2 linked regions of the Pelagibaculum spongiae genome follow. The protein of the gene in region 2 interacts with the protein of the main gene of each other region in a pairwise test. Links are inferred from orthologs where the notes say so. Each region holds a gene or a part of one and is shown on either strand. Other genes may lie near its edges.

What was found.
Region 1: the proteins of minC (region 2) and DC094_RS15105 interact in binary tests that used the Escherichia coli proteins (3 or more experiments, as listed by UniProt). The link is inferred for Pelagibaculum spongiae from one-to-one orthologs.

The regions. Positions count from the first base shown.
Region 1 is NZ_QDDL01000006.1:209,129-215,805, reverse strand. What follows is about bases 2,229-4,995. They hold DC094_RS15105 (EutN/CcmL family microcompartment protein), read right to left. Parts: upstream 3,862-4,995; coding sequence 3,595-3,861; downstream 2,229-3,594. Other genes in these bases: cbiB (adenosylcobinamide-phosphate synthase CbiB), read left to right, coding at 4,233-4,995; DC094_RS15110 (hypothetical protein), read right to left, coding at 3,218-3,556; DC094_RS15115 (EutQ-related cupin domain-containing protein), read right to left, coding at 2,564-3,031; DC094_RS15120 (BMC domain-containing protein), read right to left, coding at 2,229-2,535. Outside these bases: DC094_RS15140 (restriction endonuclease subunit S domain-containing protein), read left to right, coding at 1-102; DC094_RS15135 (EutP/PduV family microcompartment system protein), read right to left, coding at 315-722; DC094_RS15130 (YopT-type cysteine protease domain-containing protein), read left to right, coding at 850-1,602; DC094_RS15125 (EutP/PduV family microcompartment system protein), read right to left, coding at 1,638-2,063; more of DC094_RS15120, read right to left, coding at 2,191-2,228; more of cbiB, read left to right, coding at 4,996-5,168; threonine-phosphate decarboxylase CobD, read left to right, coding at 5,219-6,277; DC094_RS15090 (iron-containing alcohol dehydrogenase), read left to right, coding at 6,513-6,677. UniProt on the Escherichia coli protein: Probably forms vertices in the bacterial microcompartment (BMC) dedicated to ethanolamine degradation. It may be involved in transporting positively charged molecules into and out of the BMC.
Region 2 is NZ_QDDL01000011.1:90,168-97,074, reverse strand. Bases 1,519-4,515 are described here. They hold minC (septum site-determining protein MinC), read right to left. Parts: upstream 3,338-4,515; coding sequence 2,699-3,337; downstream 1,519-2,698. Other genes in these bases: DC094_RS19035 (YcgN family cysteine cluster protein), read left to right, coding at 4,248-4,515; DC094_RS19040 (GNAT family N-acetyltransferase), read left to right, coding at 3,707-4,231; DC094_RS19045 (YcgL domain-containing protein), read left to right, coding at 3,421-3,714; minD (septum site-determining protein MinD), read right to left, coding at 1,816-2,631; minE (cell division topological specificity factor MinE), read right to left, coding at 1,547-1,816. Outside these bases: DC094_RS19065 (AMP-binding protein), read left to right, coding at 1-1,471; more of DC094_RS19035, read left to right, coding at 4,516-4,691; DC094_RS19030 (hypothetical protein), read left to right, coding at 4,733-5,425; DC094_RS19025 (hypothetical protein), read left to right, coding at 5,878-6,711; DC094_RS19020 (acyl-CoA dehydrogenase), read right to left, coding at 6,774-6,907. UniProt on the Escherichia coli protein: Cell division inhibitor that blocks the formation of polar Z ring septums. Rapidly oscillates between the poles of the cell to destabilize FtsZ filaments that have formed before they mature into polar Z rings. Prevents FtsZ polymerization.

The sequences.
Region 1 (6,677 bases), on a different replicon or contig from region 2:
TTTTTTCATAACAAAAAATTTCTTAAACTTGGCAAAGGGCATTGTTCAATTTCAAGCTATAAAATTGTTGACATTTCTATTCCAATAGAAGCAGAAATGTGAGGCAGTGATGCTTATTTAAAACAAATACAACTCAATAAAATTTGAGGGTTCAGAAATTTAAACTTGTCCCGGACGCTGTAGGTTTGACGCGTGTTAACGAAATCAGAAATCTGGCGGTACACTCCAAAAGTGTCTGATTGCTCTGCTTATCAAACACGCAATATAAGGTTCGGCACTTCGGGAAACAGAGTATTTATTATATTCCTCGACCTTTAAGTTATAAAATCCCATAATTCTATCAGCCTTCCCCCCGACGTTGCACTCACCTGAAACACTTTACTTGCACCAGCTTGAGTTAGCGTATCAATCGAGTATTGAGGGTTGGCATTTTCCATGTCGCACTTGGTGACGATGCCAATAATTTCCCGATCGCCAAACATTGAGGCAAACTCTGGAGGAAAATGCGTGTCATCACGTGGTGCATCATGCACCAGGAAAAACACTTGATAATCCATTCCGGCAGTCATCAGCGCACTATAAAAACGTGGGTTTTCCAGATATTCACCGGGGGTGTCGAGCACTTCTTTCAAATAATCCATCGCCTGAGTTTTTCTATATTGCAGCGATTGGTTATGCATCGTTTGAATCAGGGTGGCTTTACCTACATAGAGAACAATCATTGGTAGGCTGTGCTTAGCAGTACACATAAGCTATCGAACAGCGCAAAGGTCATAAGCCTTAAAATTATTGACAAACAACATGCCGCTGGCTATTGAATACAGTTAATCGCGATCAACTATTTTACTCATGCCTCTAAAAAAACAAACACCTGAAGCACTACGTAAATCTGCTGAAAGAATGTTGAAAGATTCAAAAACCCAATTAACAGATACATTCAATCAGCATGATTTTATTAACAACCTACCTAGTTCATCTGAGTATAAAGAATTAAAGAATCACAAAGGAGTTTGCTTTGCATTATCAATTCTTTGGGTGAAAAAATTACATAACCTACCAGCACTTAAGCGCTTTATTTTAGATCCAAATAACGCAAAAAAGCTAATTAAATACAACCAAATTCTTAATGTTTTTTTTAATGATTTTGAACAAAAAAAGGGTATGGAAGGTACAATTCCAAGCTTTAAGCTTATTATCAAAACAATATCACGCGTAGAGATCTTTGGTGTACCTTTTACACAAAGAGCAGAAGTGGAATCTGAAAATGGAATGCATACTAAAATTTTCTATCTTTTTTATGCTATGTCTGCTCCAGGAGACTATTTATTAACATTGCGGTTTGGAAAAGACAAGAGCAACGTCGATCAGGGACATACTATCAACATAATAACCACTCAAAATCGAATGATATTGTTTGATCCTAACTACGGTGAAATCGCATTTGAAAATTTGAACCCCAGCTACGCAGCTTGTTTTTTTGCAACGCATTATTTTCACTTTGGAAACAAATATTTTTATATTTCAAGCTTTAAAATTATAAATCTTGAAAACAATAGGTTGAATCATACAGCTTCAGGTTCTGTAATAGAAACAGAAGTATGAAACATTAAGGATCATTTAAGATAAATAAATTAAGTTTAAGCTATAAAATCCCATAATTCTGTCAGCCCTTCCCCCGACGTTGCACTCACCTGAAACACTTTACTTGCACCAGCCTGAACTAGCGTATCAATCGAGTATTGAGGGTTGGCATTTTCCATATCGCACTTGGTGACGATGCCAATAATTTCCCGATCGCCAAACATTGAGGCAAACCCTGGAGGAAAATGCGTGTCATCACGCGATGCATCATGCACCAGGCAAATAACTTGATAATCCATTCCGGCAGTCATCAGCGCACTATAAAAACGTGGGTTTTCCAGATATTCACCGGGGGTGTCGAGCACTTCTTTCAAATAATCCATCGCCTGGGTTTTTCTATATTGCAGCGGTTGATTATGCATTGCTTGAATTAAGGTAGTTTTACCTGCCGATGTTGCGCCAATTAACATAAATTTTTTCATAGTACTTTTCACTTCGCATTTTTATGTATCATTTATATCTAGCAGATATAAGTTGGCCCACAGCATTTGCCATGGGCCAACTTAAAACTAACAACTTAAAGTTCGCTTGAAACCGATTCACTAATGCTTAAGATCGCGTCAGTTTACTCGGCGCAAAACCCATGCTCACTAATAATTCGAGCACCGCGGTTAAGCCTTCTTCAACACTCGATACATCACCAGATACAACCAGGCAGCCGGTAAATCTATCTAAAAAACCAACATTAACACCGGCCGCTTTGGTTGCAACATCTGCTGCAATAATCGAGGCTTCAGCTGGGGTAATTGTCATAATACCAATCGCATTAATATCATCACCATTTAAACCTAGCTTGGTATAAATATCTTTTTGCGGATGAGCAATCAGGTGCGCTAAAGTCACCTGTTTTCCAGGAACATATTCCTGTATCACTCGTTGCTTTTCTTGGTCCATTAAAACTCCGCATATTGCGCGTGTTGAATTACTTGCAGGTTGCTTCCCAGTTTGCTGGGTAAACTACATACATAAAGCGGGAGAAACCTGGTGAGCTGAACTGAATGTTTGAGCCTTTAGGAATCAGAATAATATCACCCGCATGGCCAATTACTTTACGGCCATCGATGATGATTTCCAAAGTACCTTCGATGATGTAATCAACTTCGTCGTAGTTCAAGGTCCAATCGAATGCACTTTCTTTCATTTCCATGATGCCAGCGCCAAGACGTGGGCTTTCATCCAGATCAAACAGATCGATCAGATATACATGGTCACCTGGCTTGCCTGTATCGAACTTTTGAGGGCGAACACTCTTACCACGAACGACTGAAACACCGCTTGGATCAACATGCTTGTCGAAATTACAGGCTGGCTTAGCGGCTGTTTTGCCAAGCTGCTCTGCTACAACCTTACGGATAACCTGTTCAAGTAGTTCAGGAGTCATTTCTGCCATGATGGTTACTCTCAATTTTGATCCAGACTTTTCTTTATGACCAAACAGTCAATTAGACAGTTTTGGTAGCAAGCTACCCTGCTTAATATCATCAGGCCCGAGTATTTCTGGACAAGGAAAATTATAATTTGCCGACAATTCAACTATTAAACATTGCAGTTACGGCAAAAGATGAATATCGACTATCTATTTAATCTTTTTCATTACTTCAGCGGTTAGCTGAGAAATGTGCTCTGATTTTTCAACACCAAAAGATTCACGTAGAATTCTCTTTATGTCGGATTTAATTTCCCCAGGGCATGGCTTATTCTCGACAAGCTTTTGCTCGACTGGTTTTTTCTGACCTGATTTTGCCGGTCTTGCATCAGAGCTTCGATTTAAATCTGATTCCCAGATAATTTTTAGGCCGGCTTTAGATGCGGCATCTCTTGCAGAAGGTGCAACCATAGCGCCCTTGGGGACAACTAAAGCGCCATCACGCAAGTATTCCTGGCAATTTCTATCGTTAATCAGAAGCTTACCCACTTAAATCTCTCCCAAGCAGCCTCAAAATATTGGCCGAATTATTGAACTTCGACATCATCAATGATGCCAATAATGCAGGCATCTATAGGCGCTTCATTTGGAAGTAAAGCTTTGCGTGCTGCGCCACCGCGAGCAATCAAAACAGTTTCACCGATACCTGCGCCAATAATATCGGCACAAACCATTGAACTGGATGAAACATCTTTTCCATGTTCAATAATTTCCACCACCATCAGTTTCTGACCACGCAAACCGTCGTGCTTGCGCGTTGCCCAGACATTGCCGGTTACCTTGCCAATTAACACTGATGCCTCTCCGAAATCATTTGCCGCAGACGCGGCCGAAAGTAAAACTAAATTATGCTTACGCTAATACTTTGCATTCTGCAGCATGTTGATATCTGTCATGACAACTTCTTGCTAACCTGTCGTTGAATCAAGATTTGATTGGTTTTACTTAAATCGGCGATGACCTTCAGTCGTCTTTGCTTGCTCACAGATCAAAATTCCCGCTTTACTGAACAAATACTCAGTGATCATGGATTATCATTGCACTATAAGTTGGTCTTAATATGTAGGTTCGGACTATTTGGACCTAACCAAATTTTATTGGAATGCCACTTCTATCTTTTGTGGCGAAAACAGAATAAATCATCAATTTCTGGAGCAATGTTTACATGTGGGATCTGCTGACCTCGGTTGCACTTCAGGTCGCTTTAGCGCTGATTCTTGATCGGGCATTTGGTGAACCATCACACCACCATCCGCTGGTTTTATTTGGCAAGTTAGCCAATCACCTTGAACGCTGGTTTCATCCCGGCGAAGCCGCTATGCCAAGCGCACAGAAAAAACAGGGGGTGATTGCACTGGTTTGTGCTGTGGCATTCCCAGTCATTATTGCCTTGTTATTAAGTAAGTTACCGCTGGTTGGCTGGTGGGTTGGCGTAATACTGTTATGGCTGGCAATTGGCGGCAATAGTCTGGCGCACCATGCCCGGCAAGTATCGACCGCACTGCATTATCAGAATTTACCGGCAGCGCGGGATAAAACCCAAATGATTGTTAGCCGTAATTGCGCCACGTTGGATGAAAACGGTGTAGTAAAAGCCACCACAGAATCGGTTCTAGAAAATGGCAGCGATGCTATTTTTGGCGCTATTTTTTGGTTTGTAATTGCTGGTGCGCCCGGGGTTGTGCTCTATCGGTTAGCCAACACATTAGATGCAATGTGGGGTTATCGAAATGATCGCTTTATTTGGTTTGGCTGGGCGGCTGCTCGCTTCGACGACCTAATCAATTATATTCCGGCGCGCTTAACTGCTTATACCTATGCAATTCAAGGCGAATGGAAAACTGCCCGCCAATGCTGGCAGCGCCAAGCACCTCAGTGGGATAGCCCAAATGCCGGTGTGGTAATGGCAGCCGGTGCTGGTGCATTGGAAATTCAGTTAGGTGGCCCTGCGGTTTATCATGGTGAAGTTCACCAACGGCCAGAATTAGGTTGTGGAAAGACTGCACAAGCTGAAGATATTGAACGTGCAATTGCCTTAATAGAAAAAGGGCCGTGGATCTGGGTGAGTAGTTTATTTGTGCTCACTCTGATGTTTAGCTGATTATATCTATTCAGCCTTCTATTCCCTACGACTCTATTTCCTACGGCCTTATGATAAATAAACAAAAAAACCTACAACATGGCGGTGGATTAATCGCCGCCGCTGAAAAATTTCAGATTCCGGTGACTGACTGGCTAGATTTATCCACTGGCGTTAATCCCGATTGCTACCCGGCTCAAAATATTTCATTTGAAGCTTGGAACCGCTTACCCCAAACAAATGATGGGCTAGAACAAGCTGCAGCTAATTATTATCAGTGCCAACATTTATTGCCGGTAGCCGGTAGTCAGGCTGCGATTATGGCGCTGCCACAACTTAGGTTGGCCAATATTAATCTGACGGTAAATTTATCATCGCCCCATGGCTTTGATTCACAAGGGCAAATAAAAATATTACTCCCTGAACTGGGTTATAAAGAACATTTTAAAGCTTGGTTTAATGCTGGATTTTCTATCGAGCTTTATCAGCAAACACCCACGCAACAGCAAATTGATGCCGCTGACGTGTTGTTGGTAATTAACCCCAATAACCCTGCTGGCTGGTGTTATTCAACCGAACAACTTATGGAATGGCACCAACAGCTAGCACAAAAAGGCGGCTGGTTGATTGTCGATGAAGCTTTTATCGACACCGCGCCAGATCAGAGCATTGCTGCACAAACCGGCCAACAAGGTTTGATCGTTTTACGCTCGCTGGGAAAATTCTTTGGCTTGGCCGGCGCCCGAGTTGGCTTTGTACTCGGTTGCCCTGGTTTATTAACTGCATTAGAAAGTTACCTTGGCCCATGGAGCATTAGCGGGCCAGCACGAGAAGTCGCCACACAAGCGTTATCTGACCAAAACTGGCAGCAACAAAACCGGCAAAAGCTCATCGCATTAGGCGAACAGTTGCAGCAATTACTGCAACAATATTTCAGCTGCGAAATTCACGGCCCGGATTTATTCAAAACCGTGGTGATTAATAATGCATCTGAGCTGCATTTAGCACTCTGCCAGCAAGGCATTCTTACTCGTTTAACCGACGAACAACATGCACTACGTTTTGGCTTACCGGCAAATATTGAACAATTCGACCGGCTGGCGAATGCGCTAAATCGGTTAGATATCTAACAGCACTTAAAACATATATTTTAAATACAGCTACAACATCATTCACAGCATCATTCACAGCATCATTCGATAGCAATAATTACTGGCTATTTTTAGTGATCAAAGTCTGAAAAAGCTAAAACTTTAAATTGGTTTGACCATCTCGATTGATACCTATCAGTAAGTCATCTTTATGCTTCGGTATGCTTAGATCATCGTAAAGATCGTCTAATTACTTACCTCCAGGAGCAGTGTTTTGGCAAGGCAACTTATCACTCAGGATCATGTGGAAAAGCTTGCAAGTGGAACGACTTTAAATATCGGTCCGGGCCAGATTTTAACCCCTGGTGCTCGCGATGCAGCCTCTGCAAAAAAAATCCATCTAGCATTTGGTGAGCACGAAGAACCTCTGCAAAAAAGC
Region 2 (6,907 bases):
TAAGGGTGATCGCGTAGCGATTATGATGCCAAACCTACTTCAGTACCCGGTGGCATTATTCGGTATTTTGCGTGCGGGCATGGTGGTGGTGAATGTAAATCCGCTTTATACCGCTCGAGAGTTAAAACATCAGTTGCGTGACTCTGGCGCTGAAACAATCATTATTATTGAAAACTTTTGCCACACTTTGCAGAAGGTTATCGAAGACACGCCAATTCGTAATGTCGTTACGACACAATTGGGTGATTTACTGGATTTCCCTAAATCAGTCCTGATCAATTCTGTGGTTAAGTATGTAAAACGAATGGTGCCAGCTTTTGATTTGCCAGGCAGAATTCGTTTTAAAGATGCGCTTAATCGCGGCAAGAGTATGGTATTTAAGCCGGTGGATATTGAGCCGGATGATATCGCTTTCTTACAGTATACCGGTGGCACAACAGGGGTAGCTAAGGGTGCGGTATTAGCTCACTGTAATATTTTGGCTAATGTGACCCAGGCTCGGCACTGGATCGGCCCGTATTTAAGCGAGCTAAGCGATGGGCAAATTGTCATCGTAACGCCTTTGCCGCTTTATCATATCTTCGCACTGACCGCGAATTGCCTGACCATGATGATGCTGGGTGGTCGTAATATTTTAATCACTAATCCACGTGATATTGGCACCTTCATTAAGGCTATTAAAAATAGCGGCATGACGGCAATTACTGGAGTGAATACCCTATTTAATGGTTTGTTGCACCATCCAGATTTTAAAGATGTCGACTTTAGTAAATTGAAACTGACATTGTCTGGCGGTATGGCAGCACAGCGTTCAGTGGCAGAGAAATGGCAGCAGGTTACCGGCACTACTTTGCTGGAAGCTTATGGCCTGACCGAAACTTGCCCGGCTGTTACCATTAATCCATTAGATAAAGAAGCTTATGACGGCACAATTGGTTTGCCGTTACCTTCGACCGAAATTAGTATTCGAGATGATGATTTCAACGAAGTACCGCAAGGTGAGCCAGGCGAGCTTTGTGTTCGTGGTCCTCAGGTAATGAAAGGTTACTGGAATCGCCCAGAAGCAACAGCTGAAACCATCACGCCAGATGGCTGGTTATTAACCGGTGATGTAGCGGCAATGGATGAAAAAGGATTTTTCAGAATTGTTGACCGTAAAAAAGACATGATTTTAGTTTCTGGTTTTAATGTTTATCCGAATGAGATTGAAGATGTGGTTGCAATGCATCCTTCAGTATTGGAAGTTGCCGCAATAGGTGTTCCAGACGCGCGTTCGGGTGAATCAGTTAAGTTGTTTATTGCTCGCAAGCCAGGTGAGTCAGTTACCGAAAAAGAAATCATTGCATTCTGTAAAGAAAATCTGACTGGCTATAAAGTGCCGAGACATGTCGAATTCCGCGAAGAATTACCTAAAACTAATGTGGGTAAGATTATTCGCCGTGAATTGCGAGATGAAGATAAGGCTGCCTAACGTTACAGCCGATTGATTTAGAGCACAAAAAAGCCCCGAAATTAATTTTTTGGGGCTTTTTAGTGTCTATTAAAGCTAAGAACCAGCCGGCTGATCTGGCAGTGTGACATTCACTTCCAATACCGAATAATTACCGGTTTTATCTACTTCAATTTTCACCATTTCATCATCAACCGCAACATATTTGCGAATGACTTCGATGATCTCTTTTTCTAATTGAGGGATGAAATCTGGTCGTTGGGCTCGGGTATTTCTTTGGTGGGCCACGATAATCTGCAGTCGCTCTTTAGCAACTGAAGCCGTTTTTTTTGGGCTAGACGATCGAAAATAATCCATAAAGCTCATTATTTACCTCCGAACAACCGGCTTAAAAAGCCCTGTTTTTCTTCCTTGAGGAAACGAAAGGGTAGTTCTGATCCAAGGAAGCGTTCAACGGTATCGTCGTATGCCTGCCCTGCATCGCTCGCATCATCAAGAATCACTGGCTGGCCAGAGTTAGACGCTTTAAGTACAGCAAGTGATTCAGGAACTACTCCTAAAAGTGGAATAGACAAAATTTCTTCAATATCTTCTACTGAAAGCATTTCGCCAGTAGCCACGCGCTGTGGCATATAGCGTGTAATCAGCAAATGTTCCTTCACTGGCTCGGCACCTTGCTCAGCTCGGCGAGACTTGCTCTGTAAAATACCCAAAATACGGTCTGAATCGCGAACAGAAGATATTTCAGGGTTAGTGACAACAATGGCTATGTCAGCAAAATAAAGCGCCATAAGTGCGCCTCGTTCAATGCCAGCCGGGGAGTCACAAACTACAAATTCAAAGTCCATTTTGGAAAGGTCGTCTAGGACTTGCTCAACACCTTCGCGGGTGAGTGCATCTTTGTCGCGAGTTTGCGAAGCCGGCAATACAAACAAATTATCAGTATGTTTGTCTTTGATCATTGCCTGATGAAGGTTTGCTTCACCTTTGATTACATTAACGAAGTCGTAAACGACCCGACGTTCGCATCCCATTACCAGATCCAAGTTTCTGAGTCCGATATCAAAGTCAATTACAGCGGTTTTATGCCCTTTGCGCGCTAATCCGGTTGCAATTGCGGCGCTGGTCGTAGTTTTACCTACGCCCCCCTTGCCTGAAGTCACCACAACGATCTTGGTCACAGAGTCACCCCTTGGTGTGATATTAGGATGTGAGAAATGTCACGAATTTGGTTTGCCGCTATGGTAACTAAAGTGTGCGCATCTGCAAACGATCTTCGGCAAGCCTTATTTCAACGGTTTTGTTTTCTGTCTCAGGAAAGTCTTCGCTGACTTGAAAACATCCTGCAATAGAAACCAGTTCAGCTTTCAATTGTTGGCAATATATTCTTGCCGAACGATTGCCTTTGGCACCAGCTAAAGCTCGGCCGCGCAAAGCACCATAGATATGGATATTGCCATCAGCGATCACTTCAGCGCCAGCACCCACCGGTGCGCAGATGATCAGATCGCCGGGGAAGTAGATTTGTTGGCCACTTCGCACCGGCTGTTCAATGTATTTGACGCTCGGTTGACTCTGTTTCTGGTTGGTGCTCTGGCTGGCTGTTAGTATGGCCAGTCCGCATTGGCTGGCATCGGCTTTTTGTTGCTCGGAAGCATTGTGAATTGCGACCGGCACCATGCCAGATTCGGTGAGTAACTGTTTGAGTTTATTGAAATCAGGTGCTTCATCAATCGACTGAAGATCCAGCACAGCTGGGGTATAATTGAAAAAGCCAGGCGCCATTGCGCGCTTTTGTTCGAGAATACGCGCAAGTTGCGGGTAATCGAGGCTATTCAGTTTGACAACACTCAGCGGAAAGACGCTGGCTTTCAGATCAAGTTCCATGGCATTTTGGCAGACAGTCCGGTCATGGTTTTGGGTTATAACGGTTTCAGCCACACATCACAAGAACCGGGGACAATTCATAGATGAATCAGTCAGCAGTAAAAGCATGTGCCATTTATCGCAGTAGCAAGAAACAGGAAATGTATCTCTATGTCGAGCAGGAGGATGATTTCTCCCGCGTTCCTGAGGCGCTGTTAAAACTGTTTGGTACGCCAACGCACGTGATGAATTTACAGCTAACGCCTGAGCGTAAGCTGGCGCGAGTACCTGTAGAAAAGGTCATCGGTAATTTGCAGGCGAATGGATATTACCTGCAGCAGCCTCCGCAGGGGCTGAACCCTATTCAGATTCAAGGAGGAGATAATTTATATGGCTGATTTGCAAGTTCGCTGGGCAAAAGCTGCTGATTTGGATTCAATCTTTAGCATGATTCATGACATGGCTGCATATGAAGGCCTAGAGCATGAATTGAGCATTGATTGCGCGCGCTTGCGTGCTGCTTTGTTTGGCCCTTGGCCAACGGCCGAAGTGATTGTCGGTGAGTTAGATGGTGTAGTCGTTAGCTACGCCATTTTTTATCAAACCTTTAAAACCTACGCTTGCTTGCCAGGTATTTATATGGACAACATTTATGTTGCGCAGGAAGCTCGTGGTGCAGGCGTGGGTTATAAAATGCTGTGTAATTTAGCTGCAATTGCTAAATCTCGAGGCTACTTTCGAGTGGAGTGGGCGGTTAGAAATGCCAATGCTGAAGCCTTGAGAGCTTACGATGCTTATGGCGCCGAGCGGATTGAAGGTCAAACTAAATATCGGCTTCAGGGCCGAGTATTTGATGACATGACCCAGAAGTTTGAAGATTGGCCGCAACAACAAAAGTGTAATTTCGGCAAATGAACGGAGTGTTAAATCGTTGAGAGAGAAGTTCTGGCAGCTGCCATTAGAAAGTTTGGATGATGCAGAGTGGGAAGCATTGTGTGACCGCTGTGGATTGTGCTGTCTACATAAATTAGAAGATGAAGACCAAGGTGATATTTACTACACCACGATTCATTGTTCGCGGTTAGATAAAAAATCGGGCTGCTGTACCAATTACGGTGATCGCCAGAACTTTCGCGCTGACTGTTTGAAAATCACCCCAAAATTATTGCAAGAACATCTCACTTGGATGCCGCCATCCTGTACTTATCGTCGGTTACAAGAAGGTAAAGGTTTGCCGCAATGGCACCCGCTGCTTACTAAAGATGCTGAAACAACGCATATCGATGGTATTTCAGTGAGGATGTTGCCGTTGGTTGAAGATTGCGACCCGGATGATTGGGAAAGTTATATTATTGATCTGCCAGATGGTGATTAGGTTTTGCTATTAAATGACGTCAGCTTCGGCTGGCGTTTTTTTTGGCTAGACTTCGCTTACTTAGAAAAACAAGGATTGTTATGGCGGATTATGTTGAATCTCCTCAAACTGCTTTGCAAATGCTTGCTGAGCTAGCTGGATCTAACAAGTGGCCATTTGTTGGGTATGTTCAGCAAGCGCTTGAGAAAAAAATTCAGTCAGGCGAAACAGTAAGTATCGATTTATCATTTGGGTTATGTGCTCAATTTATCGCTCATAACTGTAATTTTGCACGATTTAAAATCGCCTCAAATCCTGGAGAGCAATCCAAGAGTTTTTTTACTAAGGGGCATCAGTATCAAAAATTAGTTGATAAGGCGGGTATGACTATATTTTCCGGAAAAATGGGTGAGTTTTCTGGAGCCTGTGTAGCAAGCCTGCCAAGTCTCAGTGTTATTGATAAGGCTCTTGTAGATGGTGTTCCAGTTATTGTTCACTTAATGGGTCGGTATTTTGCTTACGTGCTAAGTAATACACACTTGTGCTTTTTTGATCCAAATGCTGGTTGCATTCAAGTTGATGTGCCAAATAGTAGTTCAGTGAAAAGTACTATTGAAATTATTTCTCGTCAATATGTCCGTAAGTATTACCAGATAAAATCAGGAGTTAGTGTTGATTACTTGCTTCTTAAATCAACAGCTCACCCAATCTATTTTTTAATGAAAATGCAGGGTGATTGGGGTGATGATGAATAAAAATTCTAGATTATTTAAATAGCTCAGCATTTTTATTGCCGATTCAAATCAGGCAGCAGATTTCTTGCTAATTTTGAGCGCGAACCATGTCTTCGTAATCTGAATCGCCAGCGATGATTGTAAATGTACCTTGCTTAAATGCTGTCATGGGGCTGAAGGTTGTCGCAGGAGCATTCACAGTCACCACTACCAAAGGTGCTGAACAAGACATATCGATGGCGTTTCAGCGGGAATGTAGTGTTGCCGCTAGTTGAAGGTTGCGGCTCCGATTGTGATCAAACGCTCAAATAAATTTAATAAATCAAGCAGTAAATCTTCACTCCAATTTACTGGCTGTATTTATCATTAAAAAAATATAAGCCAACAATTTATTCGATTAGTTTGTGAGCATATCTCTATCTGTTTTTTAAATTATCTACTTTACTAGAAGAAAATTTAAGGATGTTTTGTTCATGGACACTTCGAGTGCAGGTAGCAATAATGTTGCTCCATCCGCTTCGCCAGCTAGCTACCAGCAAGTCTTGAAACATTTGATCGAGACCGGCTATAAATATGGTTGGACTGGCTGTACTTTTGCAAGCAACACTCTCGTTCCTAAAGTTACTCTTTCGAGTGGCAGTTTCGCCTATAACCCGACGCTTGATGCCTTGGCTTATTCTTATGGGTTGTGTAGTGCTTTTCTTGCAGCGGAGTGCGATCTTAGGATATTTACTGGCAATTTTTTTATAGAAAAATACGAACAAGATCTTAGTGAAAGCAAGCTGCATATTAAGATAAATAAAATGCAGAAAAACTACCAAGAAAACAAAAGTTTCCGTGTAATTAGAAATTTAGAGGGTGACCATATCATATCATATAGAAGCCACTGTAGTACATCGTTTGAATCGACAGTGCCGCTGAATCCAAATAAAGCTTTTTCAGCAGTGATGCTAAAAATCCCTATTGCTTCGCAAAATTTTAAATTTGTGTTGTTTGCTATCGATGATAAAAAAATTTGTTTTTTTGACCCCGTAGCAGGAATGGCTGTGGCGCCAATTGATCAGGCTAGGGATTTCAGGTTAATGTTCTGCTATCAATATATTGAGCAAACCGTTGGTGTTGCGCATGAAAATAATTATGTTTCTGCTTTGCTATATGAAGCATCAGCATCGTATCCAATAAGAATTAATTGCGCATTTAGCCCTTATGTAAACCCTCTTGATGTCCTCGATGCCGATAGTGGTGCTGCCCAAAGCGAGCTTTCAAGGAAGAGTAGCTCACACTATGGCCCAATAACGCCCCTTTAAACTAAAAATGCCGGGCTATTTAAATAGCCCGGCATTCTTTATTGCTGATTTAAAACTTCAAATCAGGCAGCAGATTTCTTGCTAGTCTGCTTTTTTTGGTATTGAGCACGAACCATGTCTTCGTGATCCCAATCATCAACTGTGATGGTTTCCAATCGGCCTGCTTCATAACGGGTCAGTAATTCTTTTTCTGCTT